Regions from separate parts of the Asticcacaulis sp. P2_B1 genome, predicted to be linked through region 2. Evidence: predicted binding sites of a transcription regulator. Region 2 holds the regulator's gene; the other holds the start of a gene.
What was found. The regulator LexA, encoded in region 2, represses DNA repair genes until DNA is damaged. The targets are predictions, from matches to a motif close to ATGTTCNCNANNTGTTCT.

Region 1: the regulator LexA is predicted to act here: its motif matches at 1,298-1,315, upstream of dinB (DNA polymerase IV).

The regions. Positions count from the first base shown of each region.
Region 1 covers NZ_JBFUDD010000006.1:210,559-218,362, forward strand. The annotation lists gene dinB (DNA polymerase IV) at 155-1,246, opposite strand; gene AC1DX3_RS15345 (DUF72 domain-containing protein) at 1,382-2,173, shown strand; gene AC1DX3_RS15350 (Gfo/Idh/MocA family protein) at 2,174-3,181, shown strand; gene AC1DX3_RS15355 (class I SAM-dependent methyltransferase) at 3,292-4,104, shown strand; gene AC1DX3_RS15360 (GFA family protein) at 4,126-4,557, shown strand; gene AC1DX3_RS15365 (hypothetical protein) at 4,635-5,186, shown strand; gene AC1DX3_RS15370 (hypothetical protein) at 5,472-5,687, opposite strand; gene AC1DX3_RS15375 (helix-turn-helix domain-containing protein) at 5,834-6,628, shown strand; gene AC1DX3_RS15380 (serine hydrolase domain-containing protein) at 6,821-7,804, shown strand, end outside.
Region 2 covers NZ_JBFUDD010000001.1:186,928-194,731, forward strand. The annotation lists gene AC1DX3_RS00860 (ComEC/Rec2 family competence protein) at 1-1,718, shown strand, start outside; gene lexA (transcriptional repressor LexA) at 1,715-2,413, opposite strand; gene trpC (indole-3-glycerol phosphate synthase TrpC) at 2,504-3,298, opposite strand; gene trpD (anthranilate phosphoribosyltransferase) at 3,299-4,318, opposite strand; gene AC1DX3_RS00880 (anthranilate synthase component II) at 4,311-4,904, opposite strand; gene AC1DX3_RS00885 (hypothetical protein) at 5,026-5,340, shown strand; gene trpE (anthranilate synthase component I) at 5,337-6,830, opposite strand; gene AC1DX3_RS00895 (peptidylprolyl isomerase) at 6,827-7,804, opposite strand, start outside.

The DNA of each region.
Region 1 (7,804 bases), on a different contig from region 2:
AAGTCAGATAAGCACAGATTTCATGATTTATTGGAAGGTATGAGGTAAGTTTAAATATTGCGAGCTCTGCTCGCGTTCTCATAATTTCGCCAAATATCTGGTCTTTCTCTATAGCATCTGTGCTTATCTGGCTTATCTGTGGATAATACTACTTCTACAATAATAAACTCATCTGGGGTTCGGCATCGTGGGCTTCGTCGGCGAGGCCCGACAGGGTCACACCCAACAGGCGGATCGGTTTCTCTGTCGGGAAGACGCCGGCCAGGAGTTCGTGCGACAGACGCAAAAGGTCGTCCTTGCCGGCGATGGGAGCATGGCCGGTGCGCGAGCGCGTGATGATCTTGAAGTCGCTATATTTGACCTTCAAGGTCACGGTGCGGCCCTTGATTTCGCCGTCATTGCAGTAGCGCCACAGCTTATCGATGATGGGCAGAAGCCTGTTCCACGCCTCGTCGAAGTCGGAAACGTCGTCGAAAAAGGTGTTTTCGCCACCGACCGATTTGCGCACCTGGTCGGCATGGACGGCGCGATGGTCGATGCCGCGCGAGATGCCGTAATAGTAATTTCCGGAGATCCCGAAATGTGTCACGAGGAACTCGTGCGTTTGGTTGCGAATATCGAGGCCGGTATAGAGGCCAAGGCGGTTCATCTTGGCAGCGGTGGCCGGGCCGATACCGTGGAATTTCTTGACCGGCAGGCTTTCGACAAAGACGGGTCCCATGGCCGGTTTGATGACGAACAGGCCGTCGGGTTTGTTCTGATCCGAGGCCAGTTTGGCGAGGAATTTGTTGTAGGAGACGCCAGCGGAGGCGGTTAACCCAGTCGCTTCCTTGATCTTGGCGCGGATTTCTTCGGCGATCTGGGTGGCCGAAGCGATGTTTTTGAGGTTTTCGGTGACGTCGAGATAGGCTTCGTCGAGCGATAAGGGCTGAATGACGGGAGTATATTCGGCGAAAATGTCGCGGATCTGACGGGACACCTGCTTATATTTGTCGAAATTCGATTTGACGAAGATCAGGTCAGGGCATTTGCGCTTGGCGGTGACGCTGGGCATGGCGGAATGGACGCCGTATTTGCGCGCTTCGTAGCTGGCCGCGGCAACGACACCGCGCAGGGACGAGCCGCCGACAGCGACCGGCTTGCCGCGCAGTTCGGGATTGTCGCGTTGTTCGACCGAGGCGAAAAAAGCATCCATGTCGATATGGATGATTTTCCTCTGCGGAGCGTCCATGGAATCTGCACTCATGTCGGGCTTCGATTCGACCTGTATAGCTGCGATTGACACTATGGCATATTCGGAACATAAAGTGAACATATTATTTATCGCCCTTGCCGGAAACGGACGGGACCGATAGAAAAGCAGCACACACGGAGACGCGAGATGGCGAAGATTTATGTCGGGATCGGCGGATGGGTCTATGAGGACTGGCGCGGGCCGTTTTATCCGGAAGGGTTGTCGCAGAAGAAGGAGTTGGAATATGCCAGCTCGAAACTGACCTCGATCGAGGTCAACGGGACCTATTACGGTTCACACAAGCCGGAAACCTACCGCAAGTGGGCCGAGGAGACGCCGGACGGGTTCGTCTTCACGCTGAAGGGGTCGCGTTTCGCCACCAATCGCAAGGACCTTTCGCAGTCGAAGGAGTCGGTCGAGCGATTTTTGACCAGCGGCATCACCGAGATGAAGGAGAAGCTGGGCCCCCTCAACTGGCAGTTCATGGCGACCAAGAAGTTCGATCCGGTCGATTTCGAGAACTTCCTCAAGCTGTTGCCGCCCGAACAGGACGGCCTGGCTTTGCGCCACGCCGTTGAGGTGCGTCACCCGACCTTCCAGTGCGAGGAGTTCGTCGATTTGGTGCGCAAGTACAAGGTGGGTATCGTGACCGGGGTTGACGATCCCGATTTTCCGGTCATTGCCGATTTGACCGCCGATTTCGCCTATGTCCGTATCATGGGGACCCAGGACCGTGACGATATGGGTTATGACGACGCGGCGCGCGACGCCTGGGTCTATCGGTTAAGGACCTTGAGCGAAGGCCAGGTGCCGCACGATCTGGCCAGCTACGGCAAGGACCAGCCCAATAAGCCGCACGACGTTTTTGCCTATATTATCAGCGGTCACAAGGTGAACAATCCGGCCGTGGCCATGTCGCTGATCGAACGGTTGGGATAGATGACAAAGACAGTATGGGGCGTGCTCAGCACGGCGAAAATCGGCGTCAACAAGGTCATTCCGGCCCTGATGCAAAGCGACATGATCCGCGTCAAGGGGATCGGTTCGCGGTCTTTGGAGGCGGCGCAAGGTGCGGTGGACAAACTGGGGCTCGAGCAGGCCTATGGGTCGTACGAAGAGCTGCTGGCCGACCCGGAGATCGAGGTCATCTATAACCCGCTGCCTAACCATCTGCATGTGCCGATGACCCTGGCGGCAGCGCGCGCCGGCAAGCATGTCCTGTGCGAAAAGCCGATGGCCTTGAATGCCGGCGAGATCGATCAGTTGAGCGAGTTCGATGGTAAGGTGCTAATCCAGGAAGCCTTTATGGTGCGGCATTCGACGCAATGGATCGAGGCGCGGCGGCTGATCCGCGAGGGTACGATCGGCGCCCCGCATATGGTCCAGTCCTATTTCAGCTATGAGAATCTCGACGACCAGAATATCCGCAACAAGGTCGAATGGGGCGGTGGCGGGCTGATGGATATCGGCTGCTACTGCGTCGTCGCCGGGCGCTATTTCTTCGAGGCGGAACCAGTACGAGCGATAGTTTTGGGCGAACGCAGCGTGCAATTCGGCACCGATGTCATCACCTCAGGGATGCTCGATTTCGGCCAGGGCCGTCAGCTGACCTTCGCCGTGTCGACCATGTTGGGGCGCAGCCAGTGCGTCAATATTTTCGGCCCGAAGGCGCGGATGTCCTTGCCTATCCCGTTCAATCAACCGGTCGATAGCCCGAGCCATATCGTGGTCGACAGTGGCCAAACACTCGACGGCGGCACCGCGGTGACCTATACTTTGCAGACATCGAATCAGTATCAGCTGATGGGTGAAGCTTTCAGCCGGGCGGTGCGCGGCGAAGCGCCCCTGCTCTACGGCTTGGACGATGCGCGGGCCAATATGCGGATTATCGACGCCTTATTTGCGTCGGAAACGTCCGGGCGGTGGGAGACTGTGGTTAGGTTTTAGCCGGCGCACTTCGCGTGGGCCAGGCCGGTTCACGACATGGCAGCCAATAGCCTTGGGGCCTGCGGCGATGTATAGTCCCGCGCGTTGGAAGCCTTACAGGATCATCAGTCATGCCAGCGACGGACAAGCTGTTCGCGGGATCCATCCCCGAGATTTACGATACCCACATGGTGCCCCTCATCTTCGAGTCCTATGCGGCTGACCTGGCCCAGCGGGTCACGGCGACAGCGCCTTTGCGGGTCCTGGAAACAGCGGCGGGAACCGGGGTCGTTACGCGTGCCTTGGCCCCGCTTCTTAGTGAAAGCGCCGACTATATCGTCAGCGATCTCAATCCACCCATGCTGGAAAGGGCGGCGGCGCGGCAAGGCAAGGACGCGCGCATCACCTGGCAACAAGCGGACGCGCTCAGCCTGCCCTTCACGGCCGCAAGTTTTGACGCGGTTGTCTGTCAGTTCGGCGCCATGTTCTTCCCGGACCGGGTGACCGGCTATCGCGAGGCGCTGCGTGTTCTTAAGCCGGGTGGACGGTTTTTCTTTAGCGTGTGGGATCGCATCGAAGAGAATGATTTCGCGCGCATCGTGATGGAGGTGACCGGCGCCATGTTCCCGGACGATCCGCCGCAGTTCATCACGCGAACGCCGCACGGATATTTCGATGTCGCGCTGATCGAAGCCGAATTAAGAACGGCGGAATTTGCCGAGATCGAGATCACCACGGTGCAACATCGCAGCGATGCTCCGGACGCCCGCACCGCGGCGACGGCCTATTGCCAGGGCACGCCGATACGCAACGAAATCGAAGCCCGCGATCCTGATGCTGTGCAGGCCGTTACCGACCGCGCGGCGGAGGCGATTGCCAAGGCCTATGGAGACGGCCCGGTATCGGGAAGGATCCAGGCCCACGTGATTGTGGCGCAAAGTTAGGGAGCCGGCATGGAACAGGGCATGAGGCGCGTGGCGACGTGCCGATGCGGGCAACTGAAGGCGACCTGTACCGGGGAGCCCGTCCGGGTGTCGGTGTGTCACTGCCTGGAGTGTCAAAAGCGTAGCGGCAGCGCGTTTGCGGCCCAGGCGCGGTGGCCGGAGGCGCAGGTCGAAATCAGCGGTGAAGCGAAGACGTGGGAACGGGTCGCCGACAGCGGTCATCGGGTGACCTATCGCTTCTGTCCGCACTGCGGATCGACGATCGCCTATGTGATCGAAGGCTGGCCAGGCGTGATTGCCGTGCCCTTGGGCGGATTTGCCGATCCGGTATTTCCGGCGCCGCGCTTTTCGGTTTACGAGCATCGCAAGCATGCCTGGGTCGATATACTGGGGGAGGTCGAGCATTCATCGACGCCCAGTATCGCGCGCAATCCGGGAAGCCCTACCCGGTAAGGTGCGGCGCGTTTTGCCATGTGGCGAAATTTGCGATAGGGTTAACATGGGAAACGCACGGGCCATAAGGGGGCGCCATGGAAAGCCACAAGTCGATCTTTTCGCTGATCGGCCGCAATATGCAGGCCTATACCATCACCTGGGTCACGACTTTCGTGACGTCGATCGTCAATGTTTTGTGGTCGACCCAGGTCTTTCATTTTGACTTCGTGTCGAACATCGACGGCGCCCTGGCCAGCCAGATTGGCGTGGTTTTGGTGAATGAGCTGTTCCTGCTGTATTCCGTGTGGATCAGCCGCAAATACCTGTTCGGGATCGGCGGTATCGTCAATGCGGTTTGGATTCTGCTGATGGCGGCGGTGATCTGCTTCCTGATCTATGCGCCCATGACCGCGTTCAAGACCTATGCCTTGCTTCAGGGGGTCGAGATCAGCGGCCATTCACCGCTGTATGACGAGATCAATAGCTGGTCGGGCCAGATCATGGCCTTTGTCAGCGCCGTGGCCGGCCGGCATTTGGCGGCTTTTCATGCCCAATATGACGCCCTGTTCGGCCAGGTTTCGGGCTGGATCAGCGGCGCCGTGGCATTGGTGTTCGTGTTGTCGTTCATCCACCGCAAGCGGGCTTGAGCGGCGACCTTTTTTTAGCCGGTCTTATGCAGTAGTCAAGCCCGCTGCATAAGAGGCATTTAGCGTTGAATTTATTGATTTTTTAGAGATTAGTGCAGAGCCCCCTTTTGCGGCTATAGCGTACCGCATAACGGATAAACGGCATTATGTTTTGTACCGTACCTTTGGCGGGACACGTGATCCAGGTCAGCGTTAGCGGCAGGGACGTCGAGCCTTGGTCAACGCCTCGTATCGCGGGCAAGCCGGGAAACTGTGCCGGGGGTCGGCGATCTCACAGGCCGAAGTCTATTTTATAATTCTGAGAAAGACGGCAAGGCCGATTTGCGATAGCGCCAGCAGAATGAAGCCAAAGCCCATTAGCTTATAGGCAAAATAGGTACGCTCTTTGTTTTTCGGTTCTGAAAAGTTCGGGATGAAGAATTTGAGGAACAGCCTGGTGAAAAACCCCATGAAAATGCCAATCGGTATTAAGACGCTTGCCAAGACGAGGGCGATTCCCATGACGATCACTCCGTGGAAGGCGCAGTTTACAATGAAATGCCCATCACGCCAGCGCGATTCATTCACAACCTTCGCAGCCTCGCTTACCGAGGTATAGGGTTGATTTCGGCGGCAAGTGCGCCGTAATACCGGCAGGAGACGTCGCCATGGCTGATTTTACGTCCGGTGAGTTTTATGGCACGCGTCGGTTCGATGTGCGGTTGCCGGGCCTCGGCCTGTCGCATTTCGCCGCGACGACGCCTGAGCATGAGGTCGAGGAACACAGCCACGATGGCGCGCACCTGGTCCTGGCGACGCGCGGCCGATATATCACCTCCGCCCATGGCGCCGATCGCGAAGGGCCGGTCCTGGTCTATAATCCGCCGGGAGTCGTCCACCGCGATCGTTTCGAAGGCGATGGCGGCTGGTTCTTCGCGGTCAGCCTGGACGGCTTTATGGACGACAGCCGGCCGGTTATCGACGCGGTCAGGTTGTCGCAACCCCAGGCCATGCGTTGCGCCTTACGCCTGCTGCACATGGCGGGCGACCCGGCAAGCACGCGTCTCGATCTTGAAAGCCTGACCCTGGAGGTCCTGGACCAGGTCGCGCCTGACACCCACAGTGCCGCCTGCCCGTCCTGGCTGAGACAGGCCCAGACCTTTATCGCCGACATGGCCGGAAGCGACATCGGTGTCGCCGATGTAGCGGCGGCAGCCGGCGTCCACCGTGTCTATCTGGCACGGCAATACCGTCACTGGTTGGGCTGTTCGCCGGGGGACGATTTACGGCGGCGGCGGATCGAACGCGCCGCGGACCTGATCATGACGACGCGGGACAGCCTGAGCGACATTGCCGCCAGTGCCGGTTATTGCGATCAGAGCCATCTCAACCGCGCCCTGGCGAAGCATTGGGGCGTGACTCCGGCCGAACTGATGCGGCTCATACCAACGGGCGCGGTGTAGAACCGCTTCGTTGGTATTCGTTTTTTTCAGCTCAAACGCCGCATGGCTCGCCGCATCAGCGGCGGCGGGCGGTCGCCCTTGCCAAACGCCATGAGTCAAAGGTCATGACGGTTGGCATTACAGGTTACAAAAATCCAAGACGCGGTTGAGGTGGCCGCATAAGGTGGGCGGATATCAAACCGGAGCTCCCCCATGACATTTACACGCGCCCTCTGCCTTGCGGCAGGCCTGTTGCTGCTGCAAACCCCGGCGTGGAGCCAGGCGGTCGACTGGACGGTGGAGACGCCGCAGTCGCAGGCCCTGGACGGCGCCAAGCTGGATGCCATGACCGCGGCCGTCACCAAGGGCGATTTTCAAAGTATTACCAGCGTCTTGATCGCGCGCCACGGCCACCTGGTTTTCGAGCATTATTTCGATGCCGACGGCGCCGAGGCCCTGCGCAACACGCGTTCGGCGACCAAGACCGTGACCGGCATGCTGGCCGGGGCGGCCTTGGCGCGGGGCGACCTGCCGTCGTTGTCGACGCCGATTCTCGGCTATTTTCCCGACAAGGCGCCGCTCGACAATCCCGATCCGCGCAAGGCGAAGATTACCGTCGAAGACCTGCTGACCATGAGTTCCATGATGGAGTGCGATGACCAAAACCAGTTTTCGCGCGGTAACGAAGAACGCATGTATCTCATCGAGGACTGGGTCAAATTCTATCTCGATCTGCCGATCAAGGGCTTTGCCGCGTGGACGACCAAGCCCAAAGACTCGCCCTATGGCCGGTCGTTCAGCTATTGCACGGCGGGCGCCACGACGCTGGGGGCCACGGTCGAACGCGCCGCCAAGATGCCCCTGCCCGATTATGCCGACAAGGTGTTGTTCGCTCCGCTGGGCATCACCCAAGTCGAATGGCAGTTTTCGCCGCTGGGGGTGGCGCAGGGCGGCGGCGGGCTGGGCCTGCGCAGCCGCGACCTGCTGAAACTGGGCCAGCTTTATGCCAATGGCGGCGTGTGGCAGGGCCGGCAGGTGTTGCCGGCGGCGTGGGTCAAAGCGGCGACGGCGCCGCATGCCCAGGTCGACGATCATCGCAATTACGGCTATTTCCTGTGGCTTTATCCGTACACTGCCAATGGCGTGTCGCATGCCGCCTACCAGATGGCGGGTTCGGGCGGCAACAAGGTGGTGGTG
Region 2 (7,804 bases):
GGATACGCGTCAGTCTGCGACCTGGCATTATCGAAGCCGCCGGTATCAAGCCTGGGGACGCTATATCGATGTTTGCCATTCTCAACCCACCGCCGCCGCCCAATATGCCGGGCGGTTACGATTTCGCTCGTGGAGCCTATTTCCAAGGCATTGGTGGCGTCGGCTTGGTGCCCGGAACGCCGCAGGTCATCCCGGCGCCCAAACGTGGCTGGCAACTCGACTTCCTGTTGAAGCTCAACCGTTTGCGTTGGTCGATAACACATAAGATCGTTGCCGATATTACGCCGGAATTCAGCAATGGTCGCGCCATGGGCGGTTTCGCCGCGGCTCTGGTGACGGGACAGCAGGCCTTTATTCCGCAAAGCCTGACGCAGAATATGCGCGACTCCGGGTTAGCGCACATCCTGTCGATTTCCGGAGTTCATATGGCGGTCGTCGGCGGTTTCATATTTTTCGGTCTGCGCTTCCTCATGGCCTTGATCCCGCCCTTGGCCCTGCGCCTGCCGGTCAAGAAGCTCGCAGCGGCCCTGAGTATTGTTTGCATCCTGCTCTATCTCGCTATTTCGGGCAGTCCGGCACCCGCGGTACGTTCGGCCGTCGTGGCCTGCGTCGCCTTCGGCGCCATCCTGGTCGATCGGCGAGCCTTGAGTCTGCGCGCTTTGGCGATCGCCGCTATCGTCGTCCTTATCCTGACGCCCGAGGCCGTTGTCCAACCGGGGTTCCAGATGTCATTCAGCGCCACCGCAGCACTTTTGGCTCTGGCTGAGACCATGACGCCGGCCATCAGCGAACTCAGTGTTCCAGCTTGGGTGCGCTTCATCCAAAAAGGCCTGCATGGCCTGTGGTTGTCGCTGGTGGCATCCGTTGTTGCCACCCTGGCCACCACGCCGTTCGCTATCGCCTATTTCAATCGCTTCTCGGTCTACGGTCTGGCGTCCAATCTATTCGAGGCGCCAATCACCAGTTTTATCGTCATGCCGTTCCTCGCCCTGGGTACCGTGTTGTCGGCGACGCCCCTGGGCTGGCTGTGTCTGCGTATTGCCGGTGGCGGCTTGTGGCTTATCGATCGTATTGCAGATCTGACTGCCCACCTACCTCATGCCGTTATCAATTGGCCGTCGGCGCCAGCCTATGTCCTGCCGCTGTCCTTTCTGGGGCTCATATGGATTTGCCTCGTTCGCGGCAAGGGGCGTTGGCTTGGGCTATTTCTCGCGAGCAGCATTATGTGGTGGCCGCGCGTCGCGCCACCGGATATCTGGATCGATTCCGAAGGCGGCAATGCGGCCGTCCGTACCGGTGCAACCGCCTATGTTCTGCGCCCGAAGGTGCGACAGTATGGTTTCGAGCAATGGACGCATCATTACGGCCTGTCGCCCGTCGATGCTGAGGGCTATGTTTGCCAAGGCTATGGCTGTGCGCCTTTGGCGACGGCCAAATACCGGGTCGGCTTCTGGTTCAGCAATAAACCGCCGAACGACAAACGTCTTTTGCAACTCTGTCAATCCAGCGACCTGGTGGTCATGCGTAATCCGGTCGGCGACTGGCCAGCCGTCTGTCAGGGCGTCAATCATATCAGTTCAGGTGACTTCGACCGCATGGGCGCGCTGGAATTGACGCGGAGAGACAAGACCTGGCTTATCCGCGCGTCCCAGCCGTTACGCGGTAAACGCTATTGGTCAACACGGTCGGAAGAAGAAGGCAGCGATGCTGGCTATTAGTGGTAACGGCGGACGAGCCCCACCAACCGGCCTTGAACACTGACCTCGTCGGTATTGTAGATGCGCGTCTTGTAGGCCGGATTGGCGGCTTCTAGGGCAATCGATGCTCCCTTCTTGCGCAGACGCTTCAGGGTCGCTGTATCTCCGTCGACCAGGGCGACCACGATTTCGCCCGACTGGGCCGTATCCGTCTTCTTGATGACGACATAGTCGCCATTGAGAATGCCAGCATTGATCATCGAATCGCCTTCGATTTCGAGGATATAGTGCTCGCCGGCACCCAGCATCGACTCCGGGATGCGCATACGGTCACGTTCCTGCCCCATGGCCTCGATCGGCACGCCAGCCGCGATTTTGCCCAACAACGGCAATTCACGGGTATCTTCGTTAGCAGCTTTGGGCGTCTCGACAGGGCGGGCGCCTTCGACGACCTGGGGCACGAAGGCCTGACGGCCCTTCGGCGGCGCCGAGGTGGTGGCTTGGTCGGGCAATTTAATGACCTCAAGAGCGCGGGCGCGGTGAGCGAGGCGGCGGATAAAGCCGCGCTCTTCAAGGGCCGTAATCAGCCGGTGAATGCCGGATTTGGACGCCAAGTCTAACGCTTCCTTCATTTCATCGAAAGAGGGCGAGACGCCGCCTTCTTTGATGCGTTCATGAATGAACATCAAAAGTTCGCGTTGTTTGGTCGTCAACATGGGAGCACCTATATCGCACCGCTTGCACCGCCCACTTGCGGAACAAGTCATGAACCTAGGCTCGATGTTCTATATGTGTTCCCGTTAATGTCAAGCTAACGTCAGAAGTTTTTTTGTCGCATCCGTGACGTCGCCTTGGCGCATAAGGCTTTCCCCGACCAGCATGGCTGTAGCGCCGGTTTTGGCCAGCCGCGCCACGTCAAGCGGGGTGAAGATGCCACTTTCGGCCACCAATACGTGGTCCGATGACACCATGCCGGACAGGTCTTCGGTAACTTTCAAATCGACGTGAAAATCCCTGAGATTTCGGTTATTTATGCCGATCAGTTTGGATGTCAGGCGAAGGGCGCGTTCCATCTCTTCGGCATTGTGCACCTCAACGAGGGCATCCATCCCGTAGTGATGGGCAGCATCGATCAACTCGTTGGCCAGGGTATCGTCAATCATCGCCATGATCACCAGAATCGCGTCGGCGCCGATGGCGCGTGATTCGGCTACCTGCCAGACATCGACCAGGAATTCCTTGCGTATACAGGGCAGGGCAACCGATGACCGTGCGGCGGTGAAATGCGATTCGTGGCCCATAAAGCTTGGATTATCGGTCAGAATCGAAAGGCATGACGCACCACCTGCCTGATATTCAAGCGCGAGGTGCGGTGGATCGAAGTCTTCGCGAATCAGGCCTTTGGACGGACTGGCCTTCTTGATTTCAGCGATCAACGATAAGCCGCCCGGTTTCTTGTTGGCTACAAGTGCGTCGGCAAACTCCCTGGGCGCGCCGATGGCACGAATCTGCGCTTCAAGATCGCCTTGGGTGACAGCGGTGCGGCGCTGGGCGACATCTTCCCGCTTATAGGCGGCAATTTTCTCAAGAATATCGGTCATTCAGGCGGTGCTTTTCGTGGTTTCAATCAGGGTATCCAAAGCCGCCTTCGCCTTACCTGAATCGATAACCTCGCCCGCCAGATGGATACCTTCGCGCAGGGTTTCGACCTTTTCAGCGACCAGGAAGGCCGCCGCGGCGTTCAGCATGACGATGTCACGATAAGCGCCCTTTTCGCCGTTCAGCAAGGCCATCAAGGCCTTGGCGTTATAGTCAGGGGCTCCACCGGTAATGTCGGCCAGTGCGGCGCGCGGCAAGCCGACGGCCTCGGGGGTAATTTTGAACAAGCGGACATAACCGTCGCGCCATTCGGCAACCTCGGTTTCCCCCGTCGTAGTCAATTCATCCAGTCCCGAGCCGTGCACGGCCCAGGCGCGTGTGGCGCCCAGTTGGCCCAGGGCCTGGGCAATGGGGTCGACAAAGCGCACCGACGGCACGCCGACGACCTGACGTTTGGCGCCGGCGGGATTGGACAGGGGGCCCAGCAGGTTGAAGATGGTGCGGAAGCCCAGCTGTTGGCGAATCGGCGAGACGTGCCGCATGGCGCCATGATGGGCCTGGGCGAACATAAAGCAGATCCCGGCCTCATCGAGGGCCCGGCGTTGTTGCTCCAGGGTCGCTTCGAGATTAACACCGAGTTCGGCGAGGACGTCAGCCGTACCGGACTTCGACGTAATGGCGCGGTTGCCGTGCTTGGCGACCTTCAGGCCACCGCCGGCCGCTACGAAACCGACGGCCGTCGAGATATTGAGCGTATGCAGGCCGTCGCCACCGGTGCCGCAAACATCGATGACATCGTAAGGATGATCGAGCCGGATGGCGGCCGAGCGCATGGCGCGGGCGCAGGCGGCGATTTCACCGACGGTTTCGCCGCGGATACGGATGGCGGTGACGGCGGCAGCGACCTGGGCCGGTGTCGGTTCGCCACGCAAACAGGCGGCGAAGAACATCTCTGCGTCGGCCTCATCGAGCGTCGTGCCGTCGGCGAGTTTTGCCAACAAGGGCTTGAAAGCGTCAGACATAGATATTCTGGCTTTCGATTCCGGCCAGTTCGAGAAAGTTGGCCAACAATTGGTGGCCGCCTTCGGTAGCGATCGATTCGGGGTGGAACTGCACGCCATGGATGGGCCGCGTCTTGTGCTGAACGCCCATGATCTCGCCGTCTTCCGTCCAGGCGGTGATCACCAAATCGTCGGGCAAGGTCTCCTTTTTGACGGCAAGCGAGTGATAACGCGTCGCCGTAAAAGGATTGGGCAAGTCTTTGAATATGCCGGTATTGTTGTGATGAATCAGGCTTGTCTTGCCATGCATCAAGGTCTTGGCGCGGATGACGTCGCCGCCATAGGCCTGGCCGATCGCCTGGTGGCCCAGGCAAACACCGAGGACCGGCATGTCGTCGGGTGCGGCGCGCAACAGTGGCAAACAGATGCCGGCCTGGTCGGGCGCACAGGGGCCCGGCGACAGCAGGATGGCCTTGGGTGCCAGGGCAAGGGCGTCCTGCACGCTCAGGGCGTCGTTGCGATAGACCTGCGTGTCCGCGCCGAGCTCGGCCAGGTAATGGACGAGGTTATAGGTAAAGCTGTCGTAATTATCGATGACCAGGATCATGGGGGTCGCCTCCGCACCTGCTATGTAGGCAATAGGTCCAGTCTTTCCAAGCGGTTTTACTGTCCCGACTGCGCAAATCTGCCTATGGTGGCGCGGTTACACCTTGATTCGACGGAAAACCATGCCGCAAGTGATCGATGAGGAGCGCGACGAGCGGCTCGACCAGGCCCTGAACCTGCTGAAGCCGCCCGTGCGAAAGTCGACTTCGGCCTTCGTGCCATTCCTGTCGGCGGTTCTTTTGACCGGAGCCGGGGCGCTTCTGATCTATATCATCGGGCACATGCCCACCGCCAAGCCGGCCACGACCAATACCCAGCCCGTAGTCGTACAGGCCTCGCCAGGTTTTGAGCTTTCGGGGTCGTCGATGAGTGCCGCGGAATCCGACTCAGGTCAGATTCGCGACGCCGTGATCATCGGTACCGAAGATTCTCGCTAATTCTCGTAATAGACATAACGCCAGGCGTCCTGGGCGGCTTTGATGAGCGCGCCGGCCTTGTGGCAGGTCTCTTCGTATTCCGTTTGCGGTACGCTGTCGGCGACGATGCCGGCACCGGCCTGGACATAGATCATGCGATCCTTGAAGAGGGCCGTGCGCAGAACGATGCAGACATCGACGCTGCCGCCGCTCGATATATAGCCGACACCGCCACCATAGACGACGCCGCGCTTTACCGATTCCAACTCGTCGATAATCTCCATGGCGCGAACCTTGGGGGCACCGCTGAGCGTGCCGGCGGGCAGGGCGGCCAGCAAAGCGTCGACCGCATCCAGGCTTTCCGGCGCGTCGCCTTCGACATTGGAGACGATATGCATGACGTGGCTGTAGCGTTCGATAATGAACTTTTCGGTGACGCGGACCGAGGCCGGCTTGGCGACTCGACCGACATCATTGCGGCCGAGATCGAGCAGCATCAGGTGTTCCGACAGTTCCTTCGGGTCGGCCAGCAATTCGGCTTCGAGCGCCTTGTCCTCGGCGGGGGTTTTGCCGCGCGGCCGGGTGCCGGCGATCGGCCGAATGGTCAGCTTGCCGTCGCGTACGCGCACCAGGATCTCGGGCGACGAGCCGGCCAATTGGAAGTCGCCGAAGTTGAGATAGTAAAGATAGGGCGACGGATTATGACGGCGAAGGCTGCGATAAAAGGCAAAAGGATCGAGCTCGAACGGTGCCTCGAAACGGTGGCTGGGCACGACCTGGAAGATATCGCCCGCGGCGATATAGTCCTTGGCGCGTGTCACCATGGTACCGTAATCCAGCGCCGATGTTGGTGACATGAGCGGTGCTTGAATGTGGGCGCTTTGTGCCGGTTGGGCGCTGAGCGGCACGCGCAGGTCAGCCTCGACGGCGTCGAGGCGCGCCACGGCCATGTCGTGGGTCGTCCCGCAGTCGGGCCAAACCGGTGAGGCCAGAAGGATTTCGTGGGCAACATTGTCGAAAACGCACACGACCGACGGACGAACGACCACAGCATCGGGCAGATCGAGCGGATCCGGATTGGCGGCGCCGAGCGGCTCCATGAGGCGGATCATATCGTAGCCGAAGACGCCGAACAGGCCGGATGCCATGGGCGGCAGACCTTCGGGTATGTCCATACGGTTGGCCGCGACCAAGGCGCGCAGCGAGTCGAGTGTGGGCAGGGTGTCTTCGACATAGCGGCCGGCCGCTATGTCGGCGCCCTTGGCGATTTCCGCCTTGTCGCCCGAACATTTCCACACCATGTCGGGGCTGAGGGTCAGGATCGAATAACGGCCGGACAGTGAACCGCCTTCGACGGACTCGAACAGGAACGAATAAGGGCGCCCGCGCGACAATTTCAGATATGCCGAAACCGGCGTTTCGAGATCGTCGATCAGCTTGCGCCAGACGATATTGGGTTGAGCTGTCGAGGTTGCACTATCGGGGGTGAGCTGGGCGGCTATGGTGGTCACGATTTACTCTTGGCGTCTTTGGAGTCTTTGGCCTTGGGATCCGGCGGCGTAATGCCCAGGGCGCGCGAGGCAATGGCAGGATAGGTCTGCGTCTTGATCGCCTGCTTGGCGGAGGATTGGCTCAGCTCGGCAATGTCGCTGGCTACCGCCTGGGACATCTGGTTGCGTAAGATCGTCGTGCTGATATTGGCGGCGCTTGGGTCGGCTTGATGGACGGCGTCGATGTGGCCGACAGCAATCTGCACTTGCCCAACAGGCGTTGTGAAGACGTCTCCCGCCTTACCCAGGAAGATGCGGCCGCTCAAGCCCTGAGGCAACTGGCTTTTCTGCGCCGCCTGACGATCCAGGCCATCAATCTTCTGGACCTTGGCATGATAGCTGGCTGCGACAGCGTCGAAACTCTCGCCCTTGGTCAGGCGGGCTTTGGCGTCGTCGGCAGCGGCCTGCAAGGCGCTACTCAGTTTTTCCATCTGCCAGTATTGCGCCAACTCGTTCTTCACCTCGTTGAAGGGGGGCGCGCCGGCCGGTTTGACGTTGACCAACTTGAGCGCGAAATATTGCCCTTCGCCCAATTCCTCGACGTCGGATGTCCCGCCCGGTTGCAGGTCGAAAACGTCCTTGGCAAGGTTGCCGTAATGGGAATAGTCCGCCTGACCGCCGGTCTTGCCATCGACCGTCATCGGCAGGAGTGGCTCGACGGCCAGACCCAGCTTCTTGGCCGTGGCCTCGAAGTCTTCGCCGGCATCGTGGGCCTTCTGGAATTCGTTGACGACTTCGTTGACCTTGTCGGCAGCCTTTTCCTTCTGATATTCGGCGGCCAACTGGTCGCGCACGCTTTCATAGGACGGAGTAGAGCCAATCTTGATCTCGCCCATCTGAATGACGGCGATGCCGAGGCTGCCTTGAATGGGCGCCGATATTTCATCCGTCTTCATGGCGAAGGCGGCGGCCGCGATCTTGGCGTCAGGCACAGA